DNA from 4 places in the Streptomyces sp. NPDC005393 genome. Region 2 is predicted to be linked to each of the others. Evidence: riboswitches for the same ligand, from Rfam matches in the RefSeq annotation. Region 2 holds a riboswitch; each other region holds the start of a gene.
What was found. A riboswitch is a leader RNA that binds a small molecule or an ion and turns the genes downstream of it on or off. The one in region 2 is predicted to bind cobalamin.

Region 1: it holds a riboswitch for cobalamin, as region 2 does, so the genes downstream of both, ABZS71_RS18150 (cobalamin biosynthesis protein) here and ABZS71_RS00795 (ribonucleoside-diphosphate reductase subunit alpha) in region 2, are expected to answer to the same signal.
Region 3: it holds a riboswitch for cobalamin, as region 2 does, so the genes downstream of both, ABZS71_RS32155 (prenyltransferase/squalene oxidase repeat-containing protein) here and ABZS71_RS00795 (ribonucleoside-diphosphate reductase subunit alpha) in region 2, are expected to answer to the same signal.
Region 4: it holds a riboswitch for cobalamin, as region 2 does, so the genes downstream of both, metE (5-methyltetrahydropteroyltriglutamate--homocysteine S-methyltransferase) here and ABZS71_RS00795 (ribonucleoside-diphosphate reductase subunit alpha) in region 2, are expected to answer to the same signal.

Annotation. Positions count from the first base shown of each region.
Region 1 covers NZ_JBEXFG010000019.1:89,155-94,314, reverse strand. The annotation lists gene ABZS71_RS18165 (class II aldolase/adducin family protein) at 66-746, opposite strand; gene ABZS71_RS18160 (inorganic phosphate transporter) at 997-2,292, shown strand; gene ABZS71_RS18155 (hypothetical protein) at 2,307-2,558, shown strand; cobalamin riboswitch at 2,731-2,883, shown strand; gene ABZS71_RS18150 (cobalamin biosynthesis protein) at 3,013-4,056, shown strand; gene ABZS71_RS18145 (cobyric acid synthase) at 4,053-5,160, shown strand, end outside.
Region 2 covers NZ_JBEXFG010000001.1:163,251-168,410, forward strand. The annotation lists gene ABZS71_RS00795 (ribonucleoside-diphosphate reductase subunit alpha) at 1-2,000, opposite strand, end outside; cobalamin riboswitch at 2,135-2,272, opposite strand; gene ABZS71_RS00800 (2-hydroxyacid dehydrogenase) at 2,605-3,651, opposite strand; partial or broken gene ABZS71_RS00805 (phosphoglycerate mutase family protein) at 3,746-3,901, shown strand; partial or broken gene ABZS71_RS00810 (GNAT family N-acetyltransferase) at 3,918-4,049, opposite strand; gene ABZS71_RS00815 (IPT/TIG domain-containing protein) at 4,027-4,977, shown strand; gene ABZS71_RS00820 (LPXTG cell wall anchor domain-containing protein) at 5,061-5,160, opposite strand, start outside.
Region 3 covers NZ_JBEXFG010000063.1:25,041-30,200, forward strand. The annotation lists gene ABZS71_RS32145 (TetR family transcriptional regulator) at 1-296, shown strand, start outside; gene ABZS71_RS32150 (response regulator transcription factor) at 493-1,113, shown strand; cobalamin riboswitch at 1,634-1,761, shown strand; gene ABZS71_RS32155 (prenyltransferase/squalene oxidase repeat-containing protein) at 1,937-3,211, shown strand; gene ABZS71_RS32160 (SCO2322 family protein) at 3,211-3,927, shown strand; gene ABZS71_RS32165 (energy-coupling factor transporter transmembrane protein EcfT) at 3,924-5,114, shown strand; gene ABZS71_RS32170 (ATP-binding cassette domain-containing protein) at 5,111-5,160, shown strand, end outside.
Region 4 covers NZ_JBEXFG010000014.1:114,493-119,652, reverse strand. The annotation lists gene ABZS71_RS15145 (histidine phosphatase family protein) at 1-559, shown strand, start outside; gene metE (5-methyltetrahydropteroyltriglutamate--homocysteine S-methyltransferase) at 645-2,966, opposite strand; cobalamin riboswitch at 3,128-3,317, opposite strand; gene ABZS71_RS15135 (S1 family peptidase) at 3,785-5,125, shown strand.

The sequences.
Region 1 (5,160 bases), on a different contig from region 2:
GCGGGAAGCCGCCTGCCGGCCAGACGGGCGCGTCCGGTCGTGCGGTCCGGCCCCGGCGGGGCGGCTCAGCGGGGCCGGCCGTAGCCGCGCAGCTTCTCGGCGGCGCGGGCCAGCTCGTCCGGCGGGATCAGGGCGGGGGTGCGGCCCGGGACGGCGGCGGCGGTGAGCCAGACCCGGCACATCCATTCGAGCTGGGCGGTGCGGTCGTACGCCTGGTCCAGGGTCGCGCCGTGGACGACGGTGCCGTGGTTGCGCAGCAGAGCGCCGCTGCGGTCGCGCAGCGCCTCGAGCATGGCGTCGGCCAGCTCGTCGGTGCCGTAGAGCGCGTATCCCGCGACCCGGACCGGCCCGCCGAGCGAGCCGGTCATGTAGTGGATCGCGGGGACCTCGTCGACCAGGGTGGAGACGGCCGTGGCGTGGACGGCGTGGGTGTGGACGACGGCCGCGGCGTCCGTGTTCCGGTAGACGGCCAGGTGCATCGGAAGCTCACTGGTGGGCGTGAGCGTCCCGAGGACCTGCCGGCCGTCGAGATCCACGCCGACCGCGTCGCGCGGGCCGAGCCGGTCGTAGGGGAGGCCGCTCGGGGTCACCAGGACGGTGTCGCCGACCCGCGCCGAGACATTGCCCGAAGTGCCGACGACGAGGCCGTCGGCCGTGGTTCTGCGGGCCGTCCGGACCACCTGGGCCCACGCCTGCCGCAGGGGCCGGGTCAGCCGCGGCCGCTGTGGGGATCGCGACTCCGTCACGCCCTCACCTCCGGGGTCCGATCCTGCCAGGCGGCCGGGGCCGAGGACATGGCGGGGCGGGGTCCTTATCGGCCCTTCGGGTACGCCCCTCAAACCCCGTATGACGTACGGAAGTACGGCGAGAGTCGGACCGGCGCCGCACTCTCGCCCGCGCGTCACCATGACGCCCGCCTCAGTTCACCTTCCGTTCATCCAGTTTCCTTACGTTCACCGTGCTGATACCGAACCTTCGAACTGATTGACCGGGTGTATGGAACACATCACGCTTCTCATCGGGATCGTGATCATCACGGCCTTGGTGTTCGACTTTACGAACGGCTTCCACGACACCGCCAACGCCATGGCCACCACCATCTCCACGGGAGCACTCGGTCCCCGGGTGGCGGTGGCGATGTCGGCGGTCCTCAATCTCGTCGGCGCGTTCCTGTCCGTGGAGGTCGCCAAGACCATCTCCGGAGGGATCGTCGACGAGAATTCCGGCATCCGACCCGAAGTGATCTTCGCGGGTCTGGTCGGCGCGATCCTCTGGAATCTGGTGACCTGGCTCGCCGGGCTCCCCTCCAGCTCCTCGCACGCTCTCTTCGGCGGCCTCATCGGCGCCACGGTGGCCTCCGTCGGCCTGCAGGGGGTCAACGGCGACGCGATCGTCATGAAGGTCCTGATCCCCGCCGTCGCCGCGCCGATCGTGGCCGGAATCGCCACGTTGGCCGCCACCCGGCTCACCTACCGGCTGGGCCGCGACCGCTCCCCCGAGGACACCGCGAAGGGCTACCGCGCCGGCCAGATCGCCTCGGCCGCCCTGGTCTCCCTCGCCCACGGCACCAACGACGCCCAGAAGACGATGGGTGTGATCACCCTGGCGCTGGTCACCGGCGGCGTCGTCGCGCCCGACTCCGACCCGCCGCTGTGGGTCATCGTCTCCGCGGGCCTGGCCATCGCGCTCGGCACCTACCTGGGCGGCTGGCGCATCATCCGCACCATGGGCAAGGGCATCACCGACATCCAGCCGCCGCAGGGCTTCGCCGCCCAGACCGGTGCCGCGACCGTCATCCTCGCCTCCTCCCACATCGGCTTCGCGCTGTCCACCACCCAGGTCTGCTCCGGCGCCGTGATGGGCGCGGGGGTCGGCCGCAAGGGCGCGGTGATGCACTGGTCGACCGCGGGCCGCATGGTCATCGCATGGGTGCTGACCCTGCCGGCCGCGGGTCTCGTCGCGGGCGGCGCGGCGCTGCTGGCCGACCAGGGGAGCTGGGGAGTCACGGCGGTCGCCGTGCTGGCCGTCCTGGCCTGCGGGGCGATCTGGGCGCTGTCGCGCCGCAAGCCCGTGGACCACACCAACGTCAACGAGGTCGGAGTGCCGTCCGCCGAGCCGGTGGGCGCCGTCACCGCCGCCCTGCGGTCCGTCGCCCCGCCGCCCGCGGGTGCCGCGACCACTACCGAGACCACCGCGGACACCACCGCGGAGAGCGTCCCGGAGCCCACCGCGGCGCCCGCCACGGAGACCACCCCCACCCCCGCCGCCGCGGCGACCAGCACCACCAGCTAAAGGGAGCTACGTAGATGAGCATCGACTGGGCGGCACTCGGCCAGGTCTTCGGCATCAGCCTCGCGGTGACGGTCGGCATGGTGGGCGTCTTCACCCTGGGGATCGTCGGAACGTCCCGGAGTGACCAGCCGCAGCCGCACGACGGCGCGGTCGGCACGGCGGTGGTGGCGGGCGGCGCCTCCGCGGCCGCCCGCACCGCCGCGTACGCCTGCTTCGGGCTGTGCGCCGCGGTCGTGGCGTACGGCATCTATCTGATCGTCGCCTGAGGACCGCACGTCCTCATCGACCCCACCGACCGCCGGGCGGCGGCGCTGACCAGCGTCGACCGACCGGCGGTCGGTCCATGTGGGCCTCGGCACACTCACGCATCGCGGGTCATATGCGAGTTGACGGCCATTCGCGGCCCATGGTGGACTTCCGGAGCCAAACGGCGGCAGGAGAGGAAGCCGGTGAGAATCCGGCGCGGTCCCGCCACTGTCACCGGGGAGCGCTCTCCCATCGCCTGTATGGGGTCACGGCTCATCCATATGGTTCGTCCGTATGCGGAGCTGGAAGGCCGGGAGAACCGCGGATCCGGGAGCCAGGAGACTCTCACCGCCGGTCACGTCGAGCCAGGGCGCGGACCCTGAGTGAGGACATACCGCCATGCCCGGCCCCGAAACGCCGCCAGCCCCACCTGTCCGCACGCCGCCGCGCCGAGGCGCGACGGCGGGCTGACGGATGCGTGCCGACCACGCCTCGTACGCGTGCGGCGCCGCCCTCGGCTTCCTCGGCGACCTCGCCATGGGCGATCCGCGCCGCGGTCATCCGGTGGCCGCGTTCGGGCGCGCCGCCGCGGCCGCCGAGCGGCGGCTGTGGCGCGACCACCGCGGCCACGGGGCCCTGCACACCGCGCTGTGCGCGGGCGGCGCGGCCGCCGGTGCCGCGCTGCTGACGCGTACCGTACGGGCCCTTGCCGGGCCCCGTACGACGGACATCGCGCTGACCGCCGCCGCCACCTGGGCCGTGCTGGGCGGTACGACGCTCCGGCGTGAGGCGCGGGCCGTCGGCGACGCGCTGGCCGCCGGGGACCTCGCCACCGCCAGGGAGCGGCTGCCGCATCTGTGCGGACGCGATCCGCAGGCGCTGGACGGACAGCAGATGGCCCGCGCGGTCGTCGAATCGGTCGCCGAGAACACCTCCGATGCCGTGGTGGGCGCGCTGGTGTGGGGCGCCGTGGGCGGAGTGCCGGGGCTCATCGGCTTCCGCGCCGTCAACACCCTGGACGCCATGGTGGGCCACAAGTCGCCGCGCTACCGGCGGTTCGGCTGGGCGGCGGCCCGTCTGGACGACGCCGCCGGCTGGCCCGGTGCGCGCCTTACGGCGGCCCTGGCCACCCTCGCGGGCGCCGACCCGCGCGGCGCGTGGCGCGCCTGGCGGCGGGACGGACGGCGCCATCCGAGCCCCAACGCGGGCCCGGTGGAGGCGTCCTTCGCGGGCGCGCTCGGCGTACGGCTGGGCGGCACCCTCGCGTACGGCGGCCGGGTCGAGCACCGGCCGGTGCTCAACTCCGGCGGGCGCGCCGTGGAGATCACGGACATCGACCGCGCGGTGCGGCTGTCGCGCCGCGTCGGCGCCCTGGCGCTGCTGACGTCGATCGCGGCGAGAGCCGTTGTGGGCCGCCGTTCCTCCCCCGGCTACCGCTGGGAGGTTCCCTCTGGGCGGGACGGGTGGGCACAACCCACCCACCGGCCCGCACCCGACAACGAAAGGGCACGCCGATGACCGGGCCTGGCCACGGCCTGCTGGTCGCGGGGACGACCTCGGACGCGGGCAAGAGCGTGGTCACGGCGGGTATCTGCCGGTGGCTGGCGCGCAAGGGCGTCCGCGTGGCGCCCTTCAAGGCGCAGAACATGTCGCTCAACTCCTTCGTCACCCGGGACGGGGCGGAGATCGGGCGCGCCCAGGCCATGCAGGCCGCCGCCGCGCGCGTCGAGCCCAGCGCCCTGATGAACCCCGTACTGCTGAAGCCGGGAAGCGACAGCAGCAGCCAAGTGGTGCTGCTGGGCAAGCCGGTGGGCGAGCTGAGCGCCCGCGGCTACCACAGCGAGCGGCGCGAGGCGCTGCTCGGAACTGTCACGGAGTGCCTGGCGGAGCTGCGCCGCACCCATGACGCGGTGATCTGTGAGGGCGCGGGCAGCCCGGCCGAGATCAATCTGCGCCGTACCGACATCGTCAACATGGGGCTCGCACGGGCCGCCGGGCTGCCGGTCGTGGTGGTCGGCGATATCGACCGCGGGGGCGTCTTCGCGTCCTTCTTCGGCACGACCGCGCTGCTGTCGGCACAGGACCAGCGGCATATCGCCGCCTATATGGTCAACAAGTTCCGCGGCGATGTGACGCTCCTGGAGCCCGGTCTGGAGATGCTGCGCGGCCTGACCGGGCGGCCGACCGTCGGCGTGCTCCCGTTCGCCCATGGGCTGGGCATCGACGAGGAGGACGGGCTGCGGGTATCGCTGCGCGGCGCGGTGCGCGAGAGCGTCGTCGCGCCCCCGTACGGTGCGAATGTGCTGCGGGTCGCGGTCGCCGCCGTTCCGCTGATGTCCAACTTCACGGATGTGGACGCGCTGGCCGCCGAGCCGGGTGTGATCGTGCGGTTCGTGGACCGGCCGGAGGAGCTGGCCGACGCCGATCTGGTGGTGCTGCCGGGCACCCGCGGGACGGTACGGGCGCTGGAGTGGCTGCGCGAGCGCGGGCTCGCCGACGCGATCGCGCGCCGGGCCGCCGAGGGGCGGCCGGTGCTGGGCATCTGCGGCGGCTTCCAGGTGCTCGGCGAGCGCATCGAGGACAAGGTCGAGTCGAAGGCCGGGACGGTCGCGGGACTCGGGC
Region 2 (5,160 bases):
CCGAGCTTCTTGAGGTCGTCCACCAGATAGGAGTTGACCTGCAGGAACTCCCCGCTGAGGGTTTCGCGCTTGAAGAGGTTGGAGACCTGCGGCTCGATGCACTCGTACACGCCCGCGATCGAGGCGATGGTCGCGGTCGGCGCGATCGCCAGCAGCAGCGAGTTCCGCAACCCGGACTTCGCCATCCGCTCGCGCAGCGCCGCCCAGCGCTCCGGCCAGGTCGCCACCGCGTCCGTGTAGTGGTCCGGGTGCAGCACCCCGCGTGCGGTGCGCGTCGCGGACCAGGCCGGATGCGGGCCGTGGCGCTCGGCGAGCTCACAGGACGCCTCGTAGGCGGCGAGCATGATGCGCTCGGAGATCCGCGTGGAGAGCTTCTTCGCCTCGGGGGAGTCGAAGGGCAGCCGCAGCCGGAAGAAGACGTCCTGCAGCCCCATCAGGCCGAGTCCCACCGGCCGCCAGCGGGAGTTGGAGGCCCCGGCCTCTTCCGTGGGGTAGAAGTTGATGTCCACCACGCGGTCGAGGAAGGTCACGGCGGTACGGACCGTGGCGTCCAGCCGCTCCCAGTCCATGCCCTCTTCCCCGTCGCCGGCGTCCTTGCCGAGGTGTGCCGCGAGGTTGACCGAGCCCAGGTTGCACACGGCGGTCTCGCCGTCGTCCGTGACCTCCAGGATCTCGGTGCAGAGGTTGGAGGAGTGGACGACCTTGCCGGGCTCGGCGGTCTGGTTCGCGGTGCGGTTGGCGGCGTCCTTGAACGTCATCCAGCCGTTGCCGGTCTGCGCGAGGGTGCGCATCATCCGGGCGTACAGCTGGCGCGCCGGGATCTGCTTGAGCGCCCGCCCCTCGGCCTCGGCCTTCCGGTACGCGGCGTCGAACTCCTCGCCCCACAGGTCCACCAGCTCGGGCGCGTCGACCGGCGAGAACAGCGACCAGTCGGCGTCCGCCTCGACCCGGCGCATGAACTCGTCCGGGATCCAGTGCGCGATGTTGAGGTTGTGGGTGCGGCGGGCCTCCTCGCCCGTGTTGTCCCGCAGCTCCAGGAACTCCTCGATGTCCGCGTGCCAGGTCTCCAGATAGACGCAGGCGGCGCCCTTGCGCCGGCCTCCCTGGTTGACGGCCGCCACGGAGGCGTCGAGCGTCCGCAGAAACGGCACGATGCCGTTGGAGTGGCCGTTGGTGCCCCGGATCAGCGAACCGCGCGCACGGATGCGGGAGTACGACAGCCCGATGCCGCCCGCGTGCTTGGAGAGCCGTGCGACCTGGTGGTAGCGGTTGTAGATCGAGTCGAGCTCGTCCAGCGGGGAGTCCAGCAGATAGCAGGAGGACATCTGCGGATGGCGGGTGCCGGAGTTGAACAGCGTGGGGGAGCTGGGCAGATACGACAGCGTGCTGGTCAGCCGGTACAGCTCGGCCACATCGGCGAGGGCCCGCTCGGACCCGTCCTCGGCGAGCCCGCAGGCCACCCGGAGCAGGAAATGCTGCGGGGTCTCGATCACCTGACGGGTGATCGGGTGGCGCAGCAGATAGCGGCTGTGCAGGGTGCGCAGCCCGAAGTAGCCGAAGCGGTTGTCGGCGCCGTCGGCGAGCGCCTGGTCCACCAGCGCGTCCAGCCGGGCGGCGTGCGTGGCCACGAACTCGGCGGTGGAGTCGGCGATCAGGCCCTCGTGGTGGCCCACCCGGACGGAGGCGGAGAAGGAGACCGAGCCCTGCCCGGCCGCCTCCTCCGTGATCGCGAGGGCCAGCAGCCGCGCGGCCAGCCGTGAGTACTCCGGCTCTTCGGCGATCAGCCCGGCCGCCGCCTCGATCGCCAGAGTGCGCAACTCCGCCTCGTCCGAGCCGGGATGGCGGCCGCGCAGGGCGGCGGCCGCGACCTTGCCGGGGTCGGTGGCGGGAAGATCGGCGGTGAGGCCGGTCAGGGTCCGCAGCAGGGCGGTCCCGGGCGCGTCGGTCACTGCCTGAGAAGCCGTTGCCTCTGAAACCGGATCCGCGGGCGCGATGGTCACTGAAGTGCTCTCCCTCGCTCGGCTGGGGGCCAGGAGGGCGGTGCGCGACGGTCGCGTACGGGCATGCCGATTCCGCACTCGCGTACGGAGGCACACCGCGCAGCGTCCATCGAACCCAACCCGCGAGGCCCGGACGTATGCAGACGGCCGTCGGCAGGTCCTCGGACTCGCGGGTACGCATAAAGCGCACACGTACACCGTTGCGGGACAGTTCCGGATTCCCACCGGATTCCCCTGCGGCGACAGCGAGCACGAGCATACATCTTGTGTCGGCCGACGCACGTGCCCCCACATCTTGTGTCGTGAGGTGAGGAGTTTCGTATAAATGTGCTAGTGCGTTCCCGGCGCTGCCCGTGACCTGGGGCCCGTGTTCCGCCATCCGGCGAAAGCCCGGGCGAGGCGGGCGCGGTCGTCGGCGTAGCCGCTTTCGAAGGTCTCGCGGTGGTCCCGACGCGGTCCGACAGTACGCGAATCGGCCTGCCGGTGTGGTGTGTCGACCGGGTCGCCGGGCGACCGCGCCGCACCCCGCGCCCCCACTTCGGGGCTCGGCGGGGACGCGCACCGGGCGGCCGATCACATCCGCGAACAACTGGGAACCGTCAGCTCACCGCTTGCTGCCCTCCGTGGCCTCGGGGTTGGCAAGGTGGTGAAGCCTCTCGCCGCGTGCGTAGCGGCCGACCTCGGCGGCGGTGACGGCGGCGGCGCGGTGGGCGGTCTGCCGGGTGGCGCCGGCCAGATGCGGGGTGGTGACGACGTTCGGCGCGGAGTACAGCGGCCAGTCGGCGGGCGGCGGTTCGATGTCGTATACATCCAAGGCGAGGGCGCCGAGGCGGCCGGTGCGCAGCGCCTCGGGCAGCGGGGCGTAGTCGAGCAGCCCGCCGCTCGCGGTGTTCACGAGGACCGCGCCGGGCCGCATCCGCGCGAGCCGGCCCGCGTCGAGGAGATGGCGGGTCTCGGCGGTCAGCCGGGCGTGCAGGCTCACGATCTCGCTGCGCACGAGGAGTTCGTCGAGCTTGACGGGTTCGACGCCGTCGGCGCGGGCGGCCTCGCCGTCCGTGTACGGGTCCGCGATCAGCACCCGGGCGCCGAAGGCGCGCAGCACCCGGGCGACGATCCGGCCGACGGCCCCGTAGCCGATCAGGCCGACGGTCGCGCCGTCCAGCTCGCCGCCGGCCTCCTGGTACGCGGAGAGGTCACCGGGCCAGCGGCCGGCGCGCAGCTCGGCGTGGGCGGTGGGGATCCGGCGCATCGCGGCGAGCATCATGCCGATCGTGAACTCGGCGGCGGCGACGGCGTTACGGCCCGGGGCGAAGCTCACGGCGACGCCCGCGCGGGCCGCGGCCACCAGGTCGACATTGACCGGGCCGTCGCGGGCGACCGCGACCATGCGCAGCTCGGGGCGGGCGGCGAACACCCGCTCGGTGAAGGGCGCCGTCTGTGTCACACACACCTCGGCATCGAGGAGCGCCTCGATCAGCTGCTCCTCGGTGCCGCTCGCCTCGCTCACCCCGTCCACGGGGCCGAAGGGCTCGTGCGGCCACGGAAGCGTCAGCTCGCCGATGTCCAAACCGTCCGGGTCCAGCTGATCGAGGAGGGCCGCCGCGATCAGCTCGGGCGTGATGAAGTGGTCTCCGGCGGCGAGGACGCGCATGGGTGGCCTTCCTTCGGCGTTCCATCACATGAGCGATGCTCGATTTAACACCTTGGACTTGATGAGGCAATGGCCGACGCGTGGGAGGCGCCGGATGACCGCCCGACTGCTGCTCGTACGCCACGGCGAGACCGTGTGGCACGCGGAGAACCGGTATGCCGGAATCTCCGACAGCGCCCTGACGGAGCGGGGATACCGGCAGGCCCAGGCGCTCGCCCGCTGGGCCGAGGGCCGCGCCATCGGCGCGGTGGTACCCACAGCGGCGCGATGCCCGGTATCGGCTCCCAGTCGCGCTCCGGCGCGCGGACGAAGCCCAGCCGCCCGTAGAGCCGGTGAGCGGCCGTCATCGACTGCTGGCTGCAGATCACGATCCCCGTGAGCCCGAGCCCCCGGGCCCGGCACCGCGTCCGCCGCGACCAGCACCTCGGCCTGCTCGGCCCGCCGCCGGGCGTCGCGCGGCCGCCGTTGCTGCTGTCCGTGGTGCCCAACTCGGACCCCGCCGCCGGTGGGAACCTCGTCCAGCTGAACGGGCAGAACCTGCGCAACGTCATCAGTGTGACCTTCGGCGGCGTGCCCGCCCAGATCGCCAGCCAGAGCAGTTCCGGTGGCGGCGGCTGGGGTCGTGACTGGGACGGCGGCTGGGGCGGCGGTGGCTGGCCCGGAGGCGGCTGGTCGGGGAATCCCACCAACGACGTCGTCGTGGTGATAGCCCCGCCGCACGCGCCCGGGTCCGTCCAGGTCCTCGTCACCACCACCGTCGGCACCAGCAACAGCCAGCCGTACACCTACGTGGCGCCGACGCCGCCCCCCGCCGTCTCCATCACCCCGGTCGTGGGACCGACCACCGGCGGCACCCTGTACTTGATCACGGGCACCAACCTGACCGGCGTCACCAGCGTCACCTTCGGCGGGAGCCCCTCGGCGATCCTGACCATCAACCCGGCCGGGACCGGCCTGGTCGGCATCACCCCGGCAGGCCCGCCCGCGGGCGGCAACGTCACCGTCACACTGAGCGGCCCCAACGGCACCGCCACCGTCCCCGGCGGTTTCACCTACTTCGTCGCGCCGGTCGCCCCGGTGCCCGCCGCCATCACGCCCACCACCGGACCTATCGCCGGCGGCACCGCGTTCACCATCACCGGCACCAACCTCGGCAGCGTGCTGGGCGTGCTGTTCAACGGCGTTCCCGCCACGGGTGTGACCGCCACCGCCACCGCCACCACGGTCACCGGCACCACCCCGCCCGGGGTGCCCGGCAACGCGACCGTCACGCTGGTGACGGCCTTCGGGACCTTCACCGTCCCCGGCGGCTTCCTCTACGTCTGACGGCGGACGTCAGGCCGCTGCTCGCGCCGGTCACCGAGCCTCGTTCCACGGGGCCCGGTGACCGGCGTCGTCGTCCAAACTGCCTAGCTGTGCTCGGTGCTCTTGCGGCGCCGCATCCACCACACCAGCGTTCCGCCGACCGCCGCGAGAACCCCGGCGATGCCTGCGATCAGACCCACAGGG
Region 3 (5,160 bases), on a different contig from region 2:
AGCGCGAGCCCCATCTGGCGGACGCGATGGTACGGGCGCTCACCTTCGCCGACCGTTCGGTCAGCCCGGAGGTGGACACCGTCTCCCGGCTCACCACCGCGATCATCCTCGACGCGATGGGGCTGGAGGGCCCGCCGACGGCCGAGCAGCTCTCCGCCGTCCGCGTCATCGAGCACACCTGGCACTCTGCGCTGATCACCTGGCTCTCGGGACGCGCCTCGATCGCCCAGGTCAAGATCGACATCGAGACGGTCTGCCGCCTCATCGACCTCACCGCTCCGACTCCGTCTCACTAAGTCGGCGCGCGGGGGCGCACGCGGCGCTCATTGTGCCCCTTTTGGCGCGGGGGCGTTTGATTGTGCGCCCGCACGCCCCCCATTGGCTTGAATTCCGTGTTCGCGGCATGGGCAATCCCGGTATTCATGAACGGCGCGTGGCAGAGCGGCAACCGCGTGCGACTGAAGCAAGACATCACAGGGGGTGGAGAAGTTCGTGATCCGGGTACTTCTGGTACACGATTCAGGCCTGCTGCGCTCGGCGCTGGCATCGCTGATACGGGCCGAACCAGACATCGAGGTGATCGCGTCCTCGTGGCGTGACGCGCGTAGCAGAGCCCGTTCCTCACAACCGCACGTGTGCGTGGTGGACACGGAGTCCGCGGGTCCCGACGGGGTGGCACACAAGGGCGACTTAGGGAAGATCGTGAGCTCCGCCTCGAGCGAGGACGGCGCGTGCGGACTGCTCGTGCTGGCCCACGCCGGGCGCCCCGGCCCGCTGCGCCGCGCCCATGAGGCCCAGGCACTGGGCTACATCGACAAGAACGCCCCGCCACAGCATCTCCTGGACGGCATACGACATGTGGCGAAGAGAAAACGGTTCGTCGATGACTCGCTGGGCTACGGCTTTCTCCAGGCCGCCGAAATCCCGCTGACCGACCGTGAGTTGGGCGTACTGTCACTGGCCGCCGACGGCGCCTCGATCGCGGAGATCGCCGGGACCCTGCATCTGTCCAACGGGACGATACGCAACTACCTGGCCGCCATCACGCGTAAGACCGGGGCCCGCAACCGTGTGGACGCCATACGGATCTCACGGGGCGCGGGGTGGGTCTGACCGGCCGACCGCGCGTCCCACGCCGCGAGGAGTGGGCCCGACGTCCGTCCGTAAGGCGACCACGGCCAAGGCGCGCGACGGAGCGAGCCAGGGTGAGGCGCGCGGTGAGGCACAGGCGCGGGCCGGCGTGATGAGCCGGCCCCGCGCGCCGGCCGGGTAGCCGGACAGACGGCGGGCCCGGTCGCCCGCCACCCGGCCGGCCGTGAGACAGGCGCGGGCCGGGCCCGCGGTCGGCCGGCGCCCGCCCGCGCACCGGGTGCCCGGAGCAACGGCGAAGCCCAGGGGCACCGCCGGTTCGCGGTGTGGCACGAAGACTTCCACGCCACGACCGAAGCGGAACAGTCGCATGTGTCACGAAGAGGCCGTGCAATGCGCATGAATGATCCGCAACGGACCCGGCACGAACGCTGAAGGACATGCGGATCGTTCGGGGCGGGCGGGGCGGTCCTAAGGAACCGGAGCGCCGGCCTGAGGCGGCCGGGGGGGGTAGGCCGACGGCAGACGGCCGCCGGATAAGGTGTCCGTAAAACTTCATTCGCGCCCGTTCGGGGGAAGTCGGTGGGAATCCGGCGCTGACCCGCAACCGTGAGTACGAGCCCCCTCCGGGGCGTACGAGCCGGAACACCTGGGCGGGCGCGACGCAGGCTCCCGCCGTCCGGGGTACCGGGGGCGGCACCGTCGAGGTATGCGGAGCTGAGCCGGGTGTCTTCGTGTCGTCGCGGGGCGGATCGTTCCGCGCGTGGGTGGTCAGCCGTGCGCGGCCGCGTCCGTACGTCGATCCGCCTGTCCCACCGCAACGACATGACCGAGAGGCACCACAGCCATGAACGTACGCCGCACCGTGGCGGCTCTGTCCGTCTCCGCCGCCCTGTGCGGCGCAGCCGTCGCGCCTGCCGCCTTCGCCGACGACTCGGCGCGTCCGAAGGGGCTGTACGGCGCCAAGGATCCGAAGTTCGACGGCGTGTGGCGGCAGTCGCTCGCGCTGCTCGCCCAGGACGCGGTGGGCGTCACCCCGGCGAAGTCGGCCGTCGACTGGCTGGCCGGGCAGCAGTGCGCGGACGGCGGCTTCGCTGCGTACCGCGCGGACCCCGCGAAGGCGTGCGGACCGAAGACGGGCGAGTTCACCGACGCGACCTCGGCGGCCGTCCAGGCGCTGGCGGCGGTGGGCGGGCGGTCCGATGCGGTGGAGAAGGGCATCGGCTGGCTGAAGCGGAACCAGAACGACAACGGCGGCTGGGGCATGAACCCCGGCGGGCCGAGCGACGCCAACTCCACCTCGGTCGCGGTCGGCGCCTTCGCCGCGGCGGCCCAGGACCCGGCGAAGACCGCCTCCGCGAAGGGCCGCAAGAGCCCGTACGACGCGCTGCTCGGGCTGCAACTGGGGTGCGCGGCGAAGACGGGACAGCGCGGGGCGTTCGCGTACCAACCGGACAAGAGCGGAGACAAGGACAAGCTCGCCGCGAACAACATGGCCACCGTGAGCGCCGCGCTGGCCACTCAGGGCAAGGGCTTCGTCTTCGAGACCGTCGGCAAGGACAACCACAAGAACCCCAAGCCGCTGGACTGCAAGGACGCCGGCAGGGCCCGTACGCCGCAGGACGCCACCGAGGCCGCCCTCGCACATCTCTCCCTCGCCCTGTCCGCACACGATATGCGCCTGATGTCCTCGATGGCCGGCGCCACGGACCAGCCCGACTTCGGCGCCACCGCCGACGCGGTCGTGGCACTCGCCGCCGGGGAGCACAGCGCGGCCGCGGGCAAGCCGCTCCACTGGCTGCAGAGCAAGGACAGCGGCGCGGCGGCGTGGTCGAAGGGCGAGCCGGGGGCGCTCGCCAAGCTGATCCTCGCGGCGCACGCGGCCGGTGGCGATCCGCGTGACTTCGGGGGCGTCGACCTCGTACGGCAGCTCAACGCCACCGGGCCGAAGCCGGAAGCGGCGGCGGGTTCGGGGGCGGAGTCGGCCACCAAGGACAAAAAGGACGACGACGGCGACGGCGACGGCGGGATGAACAGCGTCTGGTGGATCGTGGGCGCCGGCGCGGCCGCGGGCATGGGCATCGGCTTCCTGCTCAGCGGCCGGAAGAAGCAGCGGCTCTGATGGGCGGCTCCCCTGCCACGCGGCGGCCGCCTGCCGTCCTCCTCCCGCGGCTGCCTGCCGTCGTCCTGCTGCCGGTTGCCCTCCTGCTGCTCACGCTCGGCGCGGCCCCGGCGCATGCCGCCGAGGGGTACCGCTACTGGTCGTTCTGGCAGCGGGGCGGGGACGGCGGCGGCTGGACGTACGCGACGCAGGGGCCCTCGTCGGCGCGGCCGGGCGACGGCGACATGATCGGCTTCCGCTTCGCGGTCAGTGAGGACTCCCAGGACGCCGTACGACCGCGCGGTACGGCCTCCTTCGAGGCGATCTGCGCGGACACGCCCGCCAAGGGCGGCACCAAGCGGATCGCGGTCGTCCTGGACTTCGGCACGGCGGCGGACGCGCCGGGCGGCCGGACCCCGCCGAAGGCGCGTACGGAGTGCGCGCGGGTCGGCGAGGACGCGACGGCCGGGGACGCGCTGGCCGCCGTCGCCAAGCCGCTGCGCTACGACTCCGCCGCCCTGCTGTGCGCCATCGCCGGATACCCGAGCTCGGGCTGCGGCGAGCAGATCAGCAAGAGCGGCGACAAGAGCGACGGCAAGAGCAGTAACAAGAGCGAGGACGACAAGAGCGGCGGCGGCACCGACGGCGGCCCGTCGGCCGGGCTGATCGGCGGGCTGGCCCTCGTCGTCGGGCTCGGCGCCGCGGCGGTGTGGCAGACGCGCCGCCGCCGGACATGAGCGCGACGGCACCGCGGACCGCCGACGGCACGCCTCGCACCCGGCTCCGCGCCCCCGCCACGGCACACACCCCCGTCCGCGGCAACGCACTCCACGCCGGCGCCTGGTGGCTGTGGGCGCTCGGGCTGGCCACGGCCGCGTCCCGGACCACCAATCCGCTGCTGCTCGGGCTGCTCATCGCCGTCGCGGGCTATGTCGTCGCCGTGCGCCGCACGGACGCGCCGTGGGCCCGCTCGTACACCGCCTTCCTGAAGCTCGGCCTGGTGGTGCTGGCGATCCGGCTGTTCTTCGCGGTCTTCTTCGGCTCGCCGATCCCCAGTACCCGCGTGCTGTTCACGCTCCCCGAAGTCCCGCTCCCCGACTGGGCGCAGGGGGTGCGGATCGGCGGCCGGGTCGCGGCCGAGGGGCTGGTCTTCGCGCTGTACGACGGGCTGAAGCTGGCGACCCTGCTGATCTGCGTCGGCGCGGCGAACGCGCTCGCCAGCCCGGCCCGGCTGCTCAAGTCCCTGCCCGGCGCGCTGTACGAGGCGGGCGTCGCGGTCGTCGTCGCGATGACCTTCGCGCCCCACCTCGTCGCGGACGTCCAGCGGCTGCGCGCGGCCCGCCGGCTGCGCGGCCGCCCCGACCGCGGGCCGAAGGCGCTGCTCCAGGTCGGGCTGCCGGTGCTGGAGGGCGCGCTGGAACGGTCCGTGGCCCTGGCGGCGGCGATGGACGCGCGTGGCTACGGCCGTACGGCGCGGGTCCCGCCCGCCGTACGCCGCACCACCACCGCGCTGACTCTGAGCGGGCTGCTCGGCGTCTGCTGCGGTACGTACGGACTGCTGGCGGCGCAGGGCGCGGGCTACGGGCTGCCGCTGCTGCTCGCCGGGCTCGCCGCCGCGCTCGGCGGGCTGTGGCTGGGCGGCCGCCGCTCGGTACGCAGCCGCTACCGGCCGGACCGGTGGGGCGTCAGGGCGTGGCTGGTGTCGGGGTCGGGGGCGGCGGTCGCGGCGCTGATGATCTGGGCCGGCTCGTCCGTACCGCAGGCCCTGCAGCCGCCCGTCGTCCCGCTCACGGCGCCGACGCTGCCGCTGTGGCCGGCGGCGGGGGTGCTGATCGGGCTGCTCCCCGCGCTCGTGGCCCCGGCCCCGTCCGCTGCCCCGCCATCCTCACCACACCCAGGAGCTCCGAAGGAGGCCGCGCAGTGATCCGTTTCGAGCAGGTGTCCGTCACCTACGACGGCGCGGCGCGGCC
Region 4 (5,160 bases), on a different contig from region 2:
CACGCTCGTGACGCCCGTGGTCAACGCGGCGCTGCGGCAGGTCCGGTTCGATGACGCCCCGCCGGACGCGACCGCCGCCCGCCGCGCCGGAGCCGCCGCGGGCGCGCTCCCCCGCCACGATGTGATCTTCACCGCACCCTCGGAGCGCTGCCGTGGCACCGCGTCGGCCCTGGGGCTCGACGCCGCCGTGGCGCCGGAGCTGCGCGACCTCGACGTGGGCCGCTGGCGGGGCCGTTCGCTGGACGACGTCGGGCGTCAGGCGCCGCAGGAGGTGGCGGACTGGCTGGCCGATCCGGCGGCGGCGCCGCACGGCGGCGAGTCGCTGCTGGAGCTGGTGGAACGGGTCGGGGCGTGGCTGGAGGCGTGGTCCGGGCGCGAGCGGCGGGTGCTCGCCGTCGCCGAGCCCGCCGTGGTCCGCGCCGCCCTCGTCCACGCCCTCGCCATCCCCGCGCGGACCTTCTGGCGCCTCGATGTCGCCCCGCTGACCGCGACCGAGCTCAGCGGCCGCTCGGGACGGTGGAATCTGCGCTGCGGTCGGCCGCTGGCCGCGTCGCGGTAAGGGGCCGGGGGCCGCCGCGAGCACACGCGCCCGCGACGGCCCCCAGGCGCCCCGCCCTCAGGACTCAGGACTCAGGACTCATGAGTCAGGACGCGGTGCCGTCCAGCACGGCCCGTACCTCCCTCGCGGCGGCCACCATGTGCTTGAGCGACGTACGGACCTCGGGCCAGCCGCGGGTCTTCAGCCCGCAGTCCGGGTTGACCCAGAGCCGCTCGGGCGGGATGGCCTCGAGCCCCCTGCGCAGCAGGGCGGCCGCCTCCTCGGCGCTCGGTACCCGGGGGGAGTGGATGTCGTAGACACCGGGGCCGACCTCGCGCGGATAGCCGGCCTCGGCCAGCTCCCCGGCCACCTGCATATGCGACCGCGCCGCCTCCAGGCTGATGACATCGGCGTCGAGGTCGTCGATGGCCTGGAGGATGTCGCCGAACTCGGCGTAGCACATATGGGTGTGGATCTGGGTGTCCGGGCGCACCCCCGCCGTGGTGAGCCGGAACGCCTCGGTGGCCCAGGCCAGATACCCGGGGCGGCCGGCGGCGCGCAGCGGCAGGGTTTCGCGCAGGGCGGGCTCGTCGACCTGGATGACCGAGGTCCCGGCCGCCTCCAGGTCGGCCACCTCGTCGCGCAGCGCCAGCGCGACCTGGCGGGCGGTCTCGGCGAGCGGCTGGTCGTCGCGGACGAAGGACCAGGCGAGCATGGTGACCGGGCCGGTGAGCATGCCCTTGACCGGACGGTCGGTGAGGGACTGGGCGTAGGCCGTCCAGCGCACCGTCATCGGCTCCGGGCGGGAGATGTCGCCGGCCAGGATCGGCGGGCGGACGTAGCGGGTGCCGTAGGACTGGACCCAGCCGTGCCGGGTGGCGAGATATCCGGTGAGCCGCTCGGCGAAGTACTGGACCATGTCGTTGCGTTCGGGCTCGCCGTGCACCAGGACATCGAGTCCGGCCTTCTCCTGGAAGGAGACCACCTCGCGGATCTCGGCTTCGATCCGCTCCTCGTAACCGGCGGTGCCGATCCGCCCGGCCCGCAGATCGGCGCGGGCGGTGCGCAGTTCGGCCGTCTGCGGGAAGGAGCCGATGGTGGTCGTCGGCAGCTGCGGCAGCCGCAGCCGGTCGCGCTGGGCGGCGACCCGCTCGGCGTACGGCCGTGAGCGGCGGGCGTCGGCCCCGGTGACGGCCTGGGCGCGGGCGCGTACGGCCGGGTCGCGGGTCAGCGCGGAGCCGGCCCGGGAGGCCAGATCGGCGCGGTTGGCGGCGAGTTGCGCGGCGATGGTGTCCGTACCGTCGCTCAGCCCGCGGGCGAGGGTGACGATCTCGGCCGTCTTCTGCCGGGCGAACGCCAGCCAGCGGGCGATCTGCGGATCCACCTCGCGCTCGACCGTCGCGTCCAGCGGGACATGCAGCAGGGAGCAGGACGCGGCCACATCCACCCGGCCCGCGAGACCGAGCAGGGTGCCGAGGGTGGACAGCGACGCCGACAGGTCGTTGATCCACACATTGCGGCCGTCCACGACGCCCGCGACCAGGCGCTTCCCCGGCAGCCCGCCGGCCGCGGCGAGATCGTCGAGGTTGGCCGAAGCAGGCCCGGTGAAGTCGAGCGCCAGCCCCTCGACCGGCGCCTTGGCCAGCACCGGCAGGGCCTCGCCGAGCCGGTCGAAGTACGAGGCGACCAGCAGCTTGGGCCGGTCGGTGAGGGCGCCCAGCTCACGGCAGGCGCGGGCGGCGGCGTTCAGCTCGGCCGCCGTGCGGTCCTGGACCAGCGCCGGCTCATCCAGCTGGACCCACTCGGCGCCGGCCGCCCGCAGATCGGCCAGCACCTCCGCGTACACCGGAATCAGCCGGTCCAGGAGGGTGAGCGGTACGAACGAGCCGTCCACTCCGGGTGCGGGCTTGGCGAGCAGCAGATAGGTGACCGGGCCGACCAGCACCGGGCGGGGGGTGTGGCCGAGCGCGACCGCCTCCCTCAACTCGGCCACCTGCTTTGCGGAGTCGGCGCGGAAGACGGTGTCGGGGCCGAGCTCGGGCACCAGATAGTGGTAGTTGGTGTCGAACCACTTGGTCATCTCCAGCGGCGCCACCTCCCGGGTGCCGCGCGCCATCGCGAAGTAGCCGTCCAGCGGATCGGCCTCGACGGCGGCGCGGTGGCGGTCGGGGACGGCGCCGACCATGACGCTGGTGTCCAGCACATGGTCGTACATCGAGAAGTCGCCGGTGGGCACCTCGTGCAGACCGGCGTCGGCCAGCTGCCGCCAGGTGGTACGGCGCAGGCCCGCCGCTGTCTCCCGGAGGGCCTCGGCGGTGACCCGGCCCTTCCAGTACCCCTCGACGGCCTTCTTCAGCTTCCGGTCCGGCCCCTGGCGGGGGTAGCCGTACACGGTGGCCCTGGCCGCCGCCGTCGCGTGCGTTGTCACGGAACTCTCCTTCGCGAGCACTCGTCATGAGCTCCCGGGGACCGGGCACAGGGCGCGAAGGGATGGCGCGGACCCCGGAAACACCGCATGGTGCCCGCCCGCGCCGCCGACCCGCCCTCGAGGTCACCGAGAGACCGCGCGCGTCCGACGCGCACGGGCAGTGGCAGGTCTTCGGACTCGCGGGCGCGCCTCGTGTCCCCACGAGGCATCTACTGGCCGTCGCTTCCCAGACCCGGCTGCCGGGCCCAGTGCGTATGACGGCGGTCGTTCCCGCTCACCGCTGCGGGGCAGTCCCGGATTCCCACCGGGTTCCCTCTTACGACGCGCCTGCCTGGCGGACAGGGCGAACCAGCTGCACGGCCCAGACTAGGCGCTCACCCCGGTCCCGGGAAACCGGTTCGGTGGCCGGGCGGTCCGTCGCGCTCATCGCGTTCGTCGTAACGAAACGATCTCTCCGATGGCGCGCCCCCATCGGATGGACTTCTGTGACGTGATGGCGTTACCCACGGCCAAGCCCCGCCCCGCCCTCGCGATCGTCTGCGCCGCCGCCGCGATGGCGACGCTCCGCGTGCCACGCACTGCCCGCGCGACGCCGGGTCCGCGCCCTTGAGCCGGGCGACCGCGAGATCGACAGTCTGCCCGTGCACAGCGACTACGACGGTCCGGGCCTCGACCGGATCTGCTTCCACCAGCGCGTCCCGCGCATTCCGTAGACGCCCGCCGCCCGCGGTGAGCGCGACGCCGGTTCCGCCCGTATGAGGGAGAGGGTCTTCACCGTCCGAGGCCCCGGGGCTGGATCGACGTAAGGAGGCAGGGTGGTGAAGCACATGCGGCGAGGTGGACGCCGACTCGTACGGTTCGCGGCCGTCGGGGCGTTGGTCTGCGGCGGCGTGATGGTCGCGCAGTCCGCACCGGGTGCATCGGGATCGGCTCACGGGGCGACCGGAGACGGCACGCACGTCCTGGGGGCGCGGAGCGACGATCTGGGCGGGCGTCTGGTGTCCCGGCTCGGCACCTCCCGTACGGCGGGCAACTGGATCGGCTCCGACGGGCGCCCGGTGGTCGCGGTGACCGACGCGGACGCGGCGGCCGAGGTCAGCCGGGCGGGGGCGAAGGCCAAGCGGGTGCGGTACAGCATGAATGAGCTGGACTCCGCCACCGAGACGCTGCGCTCGGCGCCCCGGGTGGCGGGCACCGCGTGGATGGTGGACCCCGCGTCCAACAAGGTGGTGGTGCTCGGCGACAGCACCGTCCCCGCCGCCCGCTGGTCACGGATGAAGGACCTCGGCGCGCGGGTGGGCAGCGAGGTGAGCATGGAGCGGACGACGGGCTCCTTCACCACCAGGACCGCCGGCGCCGCCCCGATCTTCACCAACGGCAGCCGCTGCTCCGCCGGTTTCAATGTCACCAACGGCCAGACCGGCTTCATCCTGACGGCGGGTCACTGCGGGCCCACCGGCACCCCCTGGTTCACCGACACCTCGGGATCCACGAACATCGGGACCACGGTCCAAAGCAGCTTCCCCGGCAATGACTTCTCGCTGGTGCGGTACGACAACCGCTCGCTCGACCAGAGCAGCGTCCTGGACGTCGGCAACGGTCAGGCGGTGCGGGTCACCGGGGTCGGCGACCCCGTCGTGGGCCAGGAGGTCTTCCGCAGCGGCAGCACCTCCGGGCTGCACTCCGGCAAGGTCACCGGACTGAACGCGACGGTCAACTACCCCGAGGGCAGTGTCGGCGGTCTGATCCAGACCACTGTGTGCGCCGAGCCGGGCGACAGCGGAGGCCCGCTCTTCTCCCAGGGCGTGGCGCTCGGCATCACCTCCGGCGGCAGCGGCGACTGCACCAGGGGCGGTGTGACCTTCTTCCAGCCGGTGACCAAGGCGCTGACGGCCCTCGGGGTGAGCATCCCGGGCACCATGGCCCAGGGCACCAGCCCGGCCGGCGCACCGGGCGCACCGGTCAACGGCGCGGCGGCGCCCGGGAGTTCGGAAGCCGTGGGCGGTCTGCCGACGGTCGACGACATCGTGGCGTACGGCCGGCGGTTCGGCCCCGGGCTGCTGGTCATCGCCGCGGGGTTCATCGGGATTCTCTCGACCTTCGCCATCCGTCCCAGCCGGCGCCGCCGGTACCGCGACTACTCCACCGGGTGGGGGTGAGCCGGCCCAGGCCGGATTGCGCGCCGATCCTTGAG